DNA from 3 places in the Streptomyces sp. NPDC020958 genome. Region 2 is predicted to be linked to each of the others. Evidence: riboswitches for the same ligand, from Rfam matches in the RefSeq annotation. Region 2 holds a riboswitch; each other region holds the start of a gene.
The links. Region 2 has a riboswitch for cobalamin ahead of ACZ3KP_RS37220 (cobalamin biosynthesis protein). Riboswitches for the same ligand answer to the same signal wherever they lie in the genome.

Region 1 (3,451 bases), on a different contig from region 2:
GTCGGCGGAGGCCTCGTACGCGGCGAGCATGATCCGCTCGGCGATCCGGGTGGAGAGGGCCTTGGCCTCGGGGGAGTCGAAGGGCAGCCGCAGCTTGAAGAAGACGTCCTGGAGACCCATGGCGCCCAGGCCCACCGGCCGCCACCGGGCGTTGGACCGGCCCGCCTGCTCTGTCGGGTAGAAGTTGATGTCGACGACGCGGTCCAGGAAGGTCACCGCGGTGCGGACCGTCCCGTCCAGCCGTTCCCAGTCGATGTCACCGGTCGCCGGGTCGACGAACGCCCCGAGGTTGACGGAGCCCAGGTTGCAGACCGCCGTCTCGCCGTCGTCCGTGACCTCCAGGATCTCCGTGCAGAGGTTGGAGGAGTGCACGACGTGGCCGGGGGTCGCCGTCTGGTTGGCGGTGCGGTTGGCCGCGTCCTTGAACGTCATCCAGCCGTTGCCGGTCTGCGCGAGGGTGCGCATCATCCGGCCGTACAGGTCACGGGCCGGGATGGTCCGCTGCGCGAGTCCGGCGGCCTCGGCCCTGCGGTAGGCGGCGTCGAACTCCGCGCCCCACAGGTCCACCAGCTCCGGCACGTCGGCGGGGGAGAACAGGGACCACGGCTCGTCGGCGTTCACCCGGCGCATGAACTCGTCCGGGACCCAGTGCGCGAGGTTGAGGTTGTGCGTGCGGCGGGCGTCCTCACCGGTGTTGTCCCGCAGCTCCAGGAACTCCTCGATGTCGGAGTGCCAGGTCTCCAGGTAGACCGCGGCCGCACCCTTGCGCCGGCCGCCCTGGTTCACGGCGGCGACCGAGGCGTCCAGGGTCTTCAGGAACGGCACGATGCCGTTGGAGTGCCCGTTGGTGCCGCGGATCAGCGAACCGCGGCTGCGGATCCGGGAGTACGACAGCCCGATGCCACCGGCGTGCTTGGAGAGCCGGGCGACCTGGTGGTAGCGGTCGTAGATGGAGTCCAGCTCGTCCTTCGGGGAGTCGAGGAGGTAGCAGGACGACATCTGGGGGTGCCGGGTGCCGGAGTTGAAGAGGGTGGGGGAGGACGGGAGGTAGTCGAGGCGGCTCATGAGCCCGTAGAGCGCGGCGACCTCGTCCAGGGCGCGGGAGGTGTTGTCCTCGGCCAGTCCCGCGGCGACCCGGAGCATGAAGTGCTGGGGGGTCTCGATGACCTTGCGCGTGATCGGGTGCCGGAGCAGGTAGCGGCTGTGCAGGGTGCGCAGGCCGAAGTAGCCGAAGCGGTCGTCGGCGGCGGGGTCGACCAGTGCGTCCAGGCGCGCCGCGTGCAGCCGCGCGAACTCCGCGGTGCGGTCGGCGATGAGGCCCTCGCGGTGCCCCACCGCGACGGACTCGGTGAAGGACGTCACGCCCTGCGAGGCGGCCTCGGCCCGGATGGAGACGGTGAGCAGGCGGGCCGCCAGCCGCGAGTAGGCGGGGTCCTCGGAGATCAGACCGGCGGCGGCCTCGGTGGCCAGCTCGCGCAACTCCGACTCGTCGGCCCGCGCGGACCGGCCGCGCAGCGCGGCGGCGGCGACCCGGCCGGGGTCGGTGTCCGGGAGGTCGGCGGTCAGCTCGGTCAGGATCCGCAGCAGGGCCGTTCCGGGACCGTCGGTCTCCGGGACGGTCGTGGTCGCTGAAGCCGGTTCGGCTGGCGCGATGGTCACGTGGGGCTCTCCCTCGCTCGGCACGGGGCCTGGCGGAGGGCAGCGGGCAGCGCGAGCGCGCGCGGGCGCGCCTCGGAGACCCTGGCCCACTCCACGAGGCCCGGACGTCGAAACGCCCTGACCGGGTTGGCCGGGCGTGCTGTCGGCAGGTCCTCGGACTGACTCTCGTACGCGGATGCGCACAAGTACACCGTTGCGGGACAGTTCCGGATTCGCACCGGATTCCCCTGCGGCGACAGCGAGCATGAGCATACATCTAGTGCCGGGTCGTCACGGCACCCCCAGATGTTGTGTCGCGCCGGTGTCAGAGCGTCAACTCGTAGGTGAGGAGAGTGACGTCGTCCAGGTGCGGCACGGGATTCCAGTCCCGGTCCGGTGTCCGGACGAAGCTGAGGCGTTCGTAGAGCCGGTGGGCGGTGTGCATGCTCCGCTGGCTCGACAGGACGACGGCCACGCAGCCCTCCGTGACCCGCGCCCGCTCCAGGCACGCGCGCACGAGGGCCTCGCCGGCTCCCTGGCCGCGGGCTTCGTGCGCGACCGCGAGGGCCCTGATCTCGGCCTCGCCGGGGCGGGCGAGGTCGGCGACCGGGCCTGGCCCGGGGACGAAGGTGACGCCGCCGAGGAGGCGGTCGCCCCGCACGGCGACGAGCACCTCCGCGGCCGCGGCCCGGCCGGCCACGTCCTTCAGCACGGGCAGGTACTCGTCGTTCTCCCCGTAGTCGAGGAGACCGTCCAGGAGGTAGGCCCGGGCGGTGAGGTCGCCGAGGGGTTCGTGTTCGGTGGGAAGCGCTTGCCGGATGACGATGTCCATGCGGGGGAGTATGGACGACAGCGGGCCGCCGAAGTGGTGCCGTCGGCGGCCCGCCGTGGGTGTACGGGGTGTTCGCGCGGCGTCCTAGTGGGCGCTTCCCGCGACGGCCGGGGGGAGTTCGACTTCCACGCCCGGGTCGCCCGCGTCCGCCGTGTAGTCCTCCGCCTTCGTCTCGTCGATGCCCTCCGGGGCCTTCAGGGCCCGCAGGGCGAAGGTCAGGACCACCGTGACCACCACGTTCAGCACGAACGCCGTGAGGCCGATGTAACCGATCTCGCCGATGCCCGGGATCTCCTTGGCCGAGCCGCCGAAGTGCTTCTGGGTGGGGGAGGCGACGCCGTACGCCGCGGCCGTGCCGTAGACCATGCCGACCGCCCAGCCCGCGAGCAGGGCCCAGCGGTGGAACCAGCGGGTGAACAGGCCGCCCACCAACGCCGGGAAGGTCTGCAGGATCCAGATGCCGCCCAGCAGCTGGAAGTTGATGGCGACCGTCTTGTCCATGGTGAGGACGAAGACCAGCGCGCCCACCTTCACCAGCAGGGACACCAGCTTGGAGACCTGGGCCTCCTGCTTCGGTGTGGCGTCCGGCTTGATGAAGTCCCGGTAGATGTTGCGGGTGAACAGGTTCGCGGCCGCGATGGACATGATGGCCGCCGGGACCAGGGCGCCGATGCCGATCGCCGCGAAGGCCACCCCCGCGAACCAGTCCGGGAACACGTTCTCGAACAGCTGCGGGATCGCCAGCTGGCCGTTGGTGACCTTGACACCGGCCGCGACGGCCATGAAGCCGAGCAGCGCCAGCAGGCCCAGCATCAGGGAGTACAGCGGCAGGATCGTGGTGTTGCGGCGGATCACGTCACGGCTCTTGGAGGAGAGCGTCGCGGTGATCGAGTGCGGGTACATGAACAGGGCGAGCGCGGAGCCCAACGCCAGCGTGGCGTAGGTCCATTGGCTCGCCTCCGGCGGTGCCAGCGCGCCGCG
Region 2 (3,451 bases):
GAGCAGCACCACCTGACTGCTCCGCTCACCGCCGGGCTTGAGCAGCACGGGGTTCATCAGCGCGGTCGGCTCGATCCGGCAGGCCTGCGCCTGCATGGCCTGCGCCCGCCCGATCTCGGCGCCCTCGCGGGTGACGAAGGAGTTCAGGGACATGTTCTGCGCCTTGAACGGCGCGACCTTGACGCCCTGTCGTACGAGCCACCGGCAGACACCGGCGGTCACGACACTCTTGCCGGCGTCGGAGGTGGTCCCGGCCACCAGCAGCCCGCCGCCGTTCACGAGGAACCCCCCGCGCGCCGCGCGACCCGTCCCCGCAGCAGGACCGCGGCCGCGCTCGCCCCCAGCGCCAGCCACCCCACGCGCCGTGACAGCCGCACGGCCCGCTCGATGTCCCCGGTCTCCACGCTTCGCCCCTCCCCGTTCAGCACCGGCCGGTGCTCGATGCGCCCCCCGTACGACAACGTCCCCCCGAGCCGCACCCCCAACGCCCCCGCGAACGACGCCTCCACGGGCCCCGCGTTGGGACTGGGATGCTTCGCCGCGTCGGCCCGCCAGGCCCGCAGCGCGCCCCTGGGATCACTCCCGGCCACGGCGGCGAGTACGGCGGTGAGCCGCGCCCCCGGCCATCCGGCCACGTCGTCCAGCCGTGCCGAGGCCCACCCGTAGCGCAGGTGGCGGGCCGACCTGTGGCCGACCATCGCGTCCAGGGTGTTGACGGCCCGGAACCCGAGCAGTCCCGGCACTCCGCCCAACGCCCCCCACACCAGCGCGCCGACCACCGCGTCGCTGGTGTTCTCGGCGACGGACTCCACGACCGCCCGCGCGATCCCGTCGGCGTCCAGGGCCTGCGGATCCCGGCCGCACAGATGCGGCAGCCGGGCCCGGGCGGCCTCGACGTCCCCGGCCGCGAGGGCCTCTCCGACGGCCCGCGCCTCACGGGAGAGAGAAGTGCCGCCGACGACGGCCCAGGTGGCGGCAGCGGTGAGCGCCACGGACGCGGCGGTGGACGGCCGTGCCACTCGCTGGGCCACGGCACCCAGCGTCACGGCGCCGCCCACGCACACGGCGGTGTGCAGTGTGCCCCAGCCCCGGTGGTCCCGCCACAGCACCCGCTCCACGGCCCCGGCCGCCCGCCCGAACGCGGCGACCGGATGCCCCCGACGCGGATCGCCGAGCAGCAGATCACCGAGAAGGCCGGCGGCGGCGCCGTACGCGAAGACGCGATCGGCACCCATCGGCTCAGCCGGCCGCGGGGTCGGGGACGGGCCGGTTACTGCACCTCGGTCGGCAGCCGCGCATGGCGATATGTCCTCACTCAGGGTGTCCGCGCCCTGGTTCGACGAGACCGGCGGTGAGAGTTCCTGGCTCCCGGGGATGGCTACCCCGGTGACAGTGGCGGGACCGCGCCGGATTCACACCGGCTTCCTCTCTTGCCGCCGTACATGGCTCCGGCAGTCCACCACGCCCCCGGAAGACCCGTCAACTTGCCGTTGACCTGCGAGGGGAGTGTGTGGGAAGGCCCACACCGGTGGCGCGGCGGGACTCCTGGGACATGCCGAAGGCTCCGCCGCGAACGGATCGGGGCGGAGCCTGGCGGCCTTTTGGTGTGGCCGCTGCCGGGATCGGTGCGGATCGGTGCGGTCGCGGCTCAGGCCTTCGCCACGATCAGGTGGATGCCGTACGCCACGGCCGCGGCGCAGGCCGCGAAGCAGAGGCAGGCGGCGGTCGCGGCCAGGGCCGCTGAGTTGCCCTGCGCGGTGGCCCGTTCGCGGGCGGAGAGGCCCTTGATGCCGAGGGTGAAGAGGGTCACCAGACCCACCGTCGCCACGAGGCTGACGCCGAAGACGGAGCCGATGGCTGCCCAGTCGATGTTCATGTCGGGTTGTGTTCCTCGGGGTCAGACGGTGGCGGCCGGGTCGGTCGCGGGAGCGGCGGGGGAGGGGATGGTGGCCGTGAGGCCCTCGGTCACGGTGCCCGCGGGCGGCGGGGTGACGGCGGCGATCGCCGTGGTCACCACACCGGCGGGCTCCTCGGTGCCGACGACGTTGCTGCTGTCCACGACCTCGCGGCGGGAGAGCTTCCAGATCGTGGCGCTCGCGGCCACCAGGAAGACGGCGACGGCGGCCGTGCCCCCGTCACCGAGGTCCGTCACGGACTCGGCGAGCGCGCCGACCAGCGCGGCGGCCGGGAGGGTGAGCACCCAGGCGACGACCATGCGGGTCGCGGTGGACCAGCGGACCGTGCCGCCCTTGCGGCCCAGGCCCGCACCCATCACGGAACCGGAGACGACGTGCGTGGTGGACAGGGAGAAGCCGAGGTGGGAGGAGGCCAGGATGGCGGTGGCCGCGCTGGTCTGGGCGGCGAAACCCTGCTGCGGCTGGAGGTCCGTCAGGCCCGTGCCCATGGTGCGGATGATCCGCCAGCCGCCGATGTAGGTGCCCAGCGCGATGGCGAGGCCGGCGGAGAGGATGACCCAGGTGGGAGGGTTGGAGCCGGGGGCGATGGAACCGCCCGCGACGAGCGCGAGGGTGATGATGCCCATCGTCTTCTGGGCGTCGTTGGTGCCGTGGGCGAGCGAGACCAGGCCGGCGGAGGCGATCTGGCCGGCGCGGTAGCCCTTGCGGGTGGCCTCGTCCTCGGTGTTCTTCGAGAGCGTGTAGGACAGCCGGGTGGAGAGCAGTGCCGCGAGGCCCGCGACCACCGGGGCGGCGACCGCCGGGAGCAGGACCTTGGTGACGAGGACGTCGCCGTGGACCGCGCCGAAGCCGGCCGAGGCGACGGTGGCGCCGATCAGACCGCCCATGAGGGCGTGCGAGGAACTGGAGGGCAGGCCCACCAGCCAGGTCACCAGGTTCCAGAGGATCGCGCCGACCAGGGCGGCGAAGATGACCTCGGGACGGATGCCGTTCTCGTCGACGAGCCCCTTGGAGATCGTGTTGGCGACCTCCACGGAGAGGAAGGCGCCCACCAGGTTGAGCGCGGCGGACATGGTCACCGCGATCTTGGGCTTGAGCGCACCGGTCGAGATGGTGGTGGCCATCGCGTTGGCGGTGTCGTGGAAACCGTTCGTGAAATCAAACGCGAGTGCGGTTACCACCACAATCGCGAGGATCAGCGAGAAGCTTTCCATTTACCCAGGCAATCTTTCGAAGTCGTTGGCTGTTGGACCGTAGGCAACCTGGGTGAACGGCAGATGAACTGAGAGGGGCTTGAGGGTGTCAATGACGGGGGGTTGGCATTCCGCTTACGGCCCGGAGCCCAGTCGCCGCTTGGCCGGCGGCCCCGGTCGGCCGGCCTCGGCCGCCCTGCCGGGCCGCCGAAGAGATTCCGGTCACCCGGCGGGCCGCCCGGTGGCAGGATCGGGCCATGGCTGAGCAGCGGCGCGACGAGTGTGACGAACGGGACGGGCGCGGCGGCGCACACGGTCTCCCGGAGCCGTCGGGACGGGAGG
Region 3 (3,451 bases), on a different contig from region 2:
CGGGTTCGGACAGGGCGTGGGTGTCGGCGCCCAGGAAGAGGGGTCCGTCGGTGCCCTGGCCGCTCCGGTACTCGCAGATGGCCTGGCTGGTGGCCGCGATGTGGTCCTCGTTGAACGCGGTCGTCAGGGACGACCCGCGGTGTCCCGAGGTGCCGAACGCCACCCGCTGGGCGGGGTCGGACGGGTCGGGGTGCAGCGCGTAGTAGGCCGTGACCAGCCGGGCCACGTCGACGAGGTCCTCCGGAGCCGCCGGCCGGCCCGCTCGCTCATGCGGCATGAGTCCATTCCTCCGCTGTCGTTGCTCGATCACTCACCGCCCATCTTCCCTTGTCAGCGGCGACGCACGCGCGCGTGGGGCCGTTTCACCGCCGGCCGGTGGGCCGAACGCGCGAGGGCCTCCGGACGGTTCCGGAGGCCCTCGCGTCTCGTGGGTCGGTCAGTGCGCGGCGGGCACGGTACGCCGGGCGGCCGTTGCCCTCGCGGGCCTCGGGTTGAGCTGCCGCTCGGCCAACTCGCCGAACAGCAGGCCGAATCCGCTCCACAGCACCAGCTGGATGGCGAGCGCCGAGAGCCGGAACCGCCACAGCAGGGTGGCCGGGAAGTCCTTCGGGACCTCGTTGACCACCGGCAGGAACTGGTACGCGAGCCCGATCACGACGGCGAACGCGGTCACCGCGACCACGGTCGCCCACCAGGTGCCGAGGCTCGCCCGCAGGCGCTTGCCGAGGAGGGTGGCGGCGACCGCCAGCAGCACGCTGAGCAGCATCATCAGGAAGTACAGCGTGGTGCGCCTGCCGATGGTGTCCGCTTCGCCCACCGACGGCGGGTTGGCCGGGTACTTCAGGAACGGCACCACGTACACGGCGAGCAGCGCGCAGCCGGACAGCAGCAGGGCGGTCGCCCGGGGACCGAACCGGCCGACGCGGCCGAGGGCGAAGCAGTAGACGAGGGCCGCGATGCCGCCGAAGGCGACCCCGTACACCAGGACACCGGTGGCGAGGCCCGCGGTGGACTGGAGGGAGCGGGAGACGACGACCATCTCGTGCTCGTGTGCGTGGGCGTCCTCGAAGCCGATCGCCTTGTCGACATAGGGCTCGCCGAGGAGGTAGGCGACCACCAGGGCGAGCAGGCCGGCGGCGAGGCCGGCGAGCATGCCCCGCACCAGGAGGTTTCGTACCGTTGCGGAGTTCATGGGCTGGACGGCGTCCCTCGCGTCAGTGGCAGGGGAAGCCGAGCAGGTGGCGGGCGTCGTGCACCCACTCGTGGACGTCCGTGCCGCTGAACACGGAGGTGGCGCCCTGCTCGGCGCCGACGAAGTAGAGCAGGACCAGCATCAGGATGCCGAAGAAGACCGCCCAGGGAGCTATCGCGGACAGCGGCAGCTTGGCGGGGACGGCGGGGGTGGTGGCTGTCGGCTGGGCGACGGTCTGCGCCATGGCAGAACCTCCTCTGGGAGTTCGCGTCCCATCTCGGTGGTGCACAGGACGACAGCCACGGGTCTGACTCGCAAGGGCCCGGGGGCTCTTGCATACAGTGGCGCGACCGTGCCGGATTCCCACCGGCTTCCGTCTCGCCGTCGTCGATACCGGACCGACCGTACCGCGTGTCGGAGGCCCGGCCAAGACCGCGTCACCAGGCGTGATCTTCCTCTCGCGCCCGGTGTGCGGTCGACGGGCGGGCCCGGCCGCCGCCCGCCGCGGTCCCGTCGGGGGTTCTTCAGGGGCGGGCCAGGCCCAGTTCGCGGGCGCCGAGCGGGGTGAAGAAGCGGTCGACGTCGGCCTCGGTGACCTCGTCGAGGGTGGCCGGGGACCAGCGCGGGGCGCGGTCCTTGTCGACGACCTGGGCGCGGATGCCCTCCACCAGGTCAGGAGTGGTCAGGGTGGCGCAGGAGACGCGGTACTCCTGGTCCAGCACCTGCTCCAGGGTGTCCAGTTGCCGGGCTCCGCGGAGTGCGCGCAGGGTGACCTTCAGGGCCGTCGGGGACCTGCCGAGCAGGATGTGCGCCGCCTCCTTCGCCGCCGCGTCACCGTGTGCGAGCAGCAGGCGGACGATCTCCTCGACGGTGTCGGCGGCGTAGCAGGTGTCGATCCAGGTGCGGTGACCGGCCAGTTCCCCTTCGGCCGCGGGCCGTTCGTGGCGGGCGACCGCCTCGGGGACGGGCAGTTCGGCGAGGTCGGCGACGAACGCCTGGAGCGCGCCGGACGGCAGGTGGTGGTCGGCGAGTCCGCACAGCACGGCGTCGGCGGCGCCGATCCCGGCCCCGGTCAGGGCGAGATGGGTGCCCAGTTCGCCGGGGGCCCGGCTGAGCAGGTAGGTGCCGCCCACGTCGGGGACGAAGCCGATTCCCGTCTCCGGCATGGCGATCCGGGAACGCTCGGTGGCGATCCGGACGCGGCCGTGCGCGGAGATCCCCACCCCGCCGCCCATGACGATGCCGTCCATGACGGCGACGTACGGCTTGGGGTAGCGGGCGATCCGGGCGTTGAGGTGGTACTCGTCGCGCCAGAACGCGGCCGCGGCGGTGCCGTCGCCGTCGCGGGCGTCGTCGTGGACGGCGCGGATGTCGCCGCCCGCGCACAGGCCGCGCTCCCCCGCCCCGGTGATGACGACGGTCTCGACGGCGGGGTCGTGCTCCCAGTCGGTCAGGGCTTCGGCGATGCGCTCCACCATGGGGTGCGACAGCGCGTTGATGGCCTTCGGCCGGTTCAGGGTGATGTGCGCGGCCCGTCCTTCGACGTGCAGCAGGACGGGTGCTTCGGCGCCGGTCATCCGGACGCCTCGGTCAGGCCACGGGCCATGTCGACACGCATGCTCTCGTCGGTTCCTTCCACAAGCTGCCGGGGACGTCGAACACGAACGATCCTCTCGCGCCGTGTCCGGGAACCCCTCCCGGATGCCGGGTGAACCGGCAGGGAACTCTTGGTCATGGGTTTGCCTGGACGGCCGTTCGAGTACAGAGGGCTGCCTACCATGAGGCGATCACGAACGGTACGAAACCCGGGAGCTCGGGATGGTGTTGTCCGGCCTCACAGGGAGGTCGTCGCGTCCCTGGGCGGTCGTCGGTGTCACCGTCGCGTGCCTGACGGCCGGGGTACTGGCGCTCACGCACGGCTCACGCCCGGCGCACGCCGACCCGTCCGCGCTGCCGCACACCCCCGTGGAGGTGTCCCCCAGCGGCTGCGGACGTGGGTGGACCACGCCGGTCTCCGGTGTCCAGGTCTTCGACCTGCACAACCCGACCGACGGTGCCGCCGAGGTCCTCCTGGAGGACCCGAGGAGCCAGGCCGTCTACGGCGAGGTCGAGGGCATCGGCCCCGGCACCACCCGGGAACTCACCGTGCGCCTGGGCAGGGGCGCGTACGCGTTCAAGTGCGTGCCCGAGGACGCCGACGCCGTCACCGGCCCGACCGTGCACATCGGCGGGGGCCGCAGCGGACCGGCCGCGGCCCCG

Region 1: it holds a riboswitch for cobalamin, as region 2 does, so the genes downstream of both, ACZ3KP_RS08450 (ribonucleoside-diphosphate reductase subunit alpha) here and ACZ3KP_RS37220 (cobalamin biosynthesis protein) in region 2, are expected to answer to the same signal.
Region 3: it holds a riboswitch for cobalamin, as region 2 does, so the genes downstream of both, ACZ3KP_RS04410 (CbtB domain-containing protein) here and ACZ3KP_RS37220 (cobalamin biosynthesis protein) in region 2, are expected to answer to the same signal.

What each region holds. Positions count from the first base shown of each region.
Region 1 covers NZ_JBVHFU010000002.1:587,144-590,594, reverse strand. The annotation lists gene ACZ3KP_RS08450 (ribonucleoside-diphosphate reductase subunit alpha) at 1-1,659, opposite strand, end outside; cobalamin riboswitch at 1,787-1,911, opposite strand; gene ACZ3KP_RS08445 (GNAT family N-acetyltransferase) at 1,964-2,470, opposite strand; gene mctP (monocarboxylate uptake permease MctP) at 2,555-3,451, opposite strand, start outside.
Region 2 covers NZ_JBVHFU010000021.1:61,550-65,000, reverse strand. The annotation lists gene ACZ3KP_RS37225 (cobyric acid synthase) at 1-279, opposite strand, end outside; gene ACZ3KP_RS37220 (cobalamin biosynthesis protein) at 276-1,235, opposite strand; cobalamin riboswitch at 1,337-1,476, opposite strand; gene ACZ3KP_RS37215 (hypothetical protein) at 1,649-1,876, opposite strand; gene ACZ3KP_RS37210 (inorganic phosphate transporter) at 1,898-3,130, opposite strand; gene ACZ3KP_RS37205 (class II aldolase/adducin family protein) at 3,367-3,451, shown strand, end outside.
Region 3 covers NZ_JBVHFU010000001.1:969,667-973,117, reverse strand. The annotation lists gene pgm (phosphoglucomutase (alpha-D-glucose-1,6-bisphosphate-dependent)) at 1-277, opposite strand, end outside; gene ACZ3KP_RS04415 (CbtA family protein) at 437-1,192, opposite strand; gene ACZ3KP_RS04410 (CbtB domain-containing protein) at 1,215-1,436, opposite strand; cobalamin riboswitch at 1,474-1,610, opposite strand; gene ACZ3KP_RS04405 (enoyl-CoA hydratase/isomerase family protein) at 1,717-2,769, opposite strand; gene ACZ3KP_RS04400 (EfeM/EfeO family lipoprotein) at 3,011-3,451, shown strand, end outside.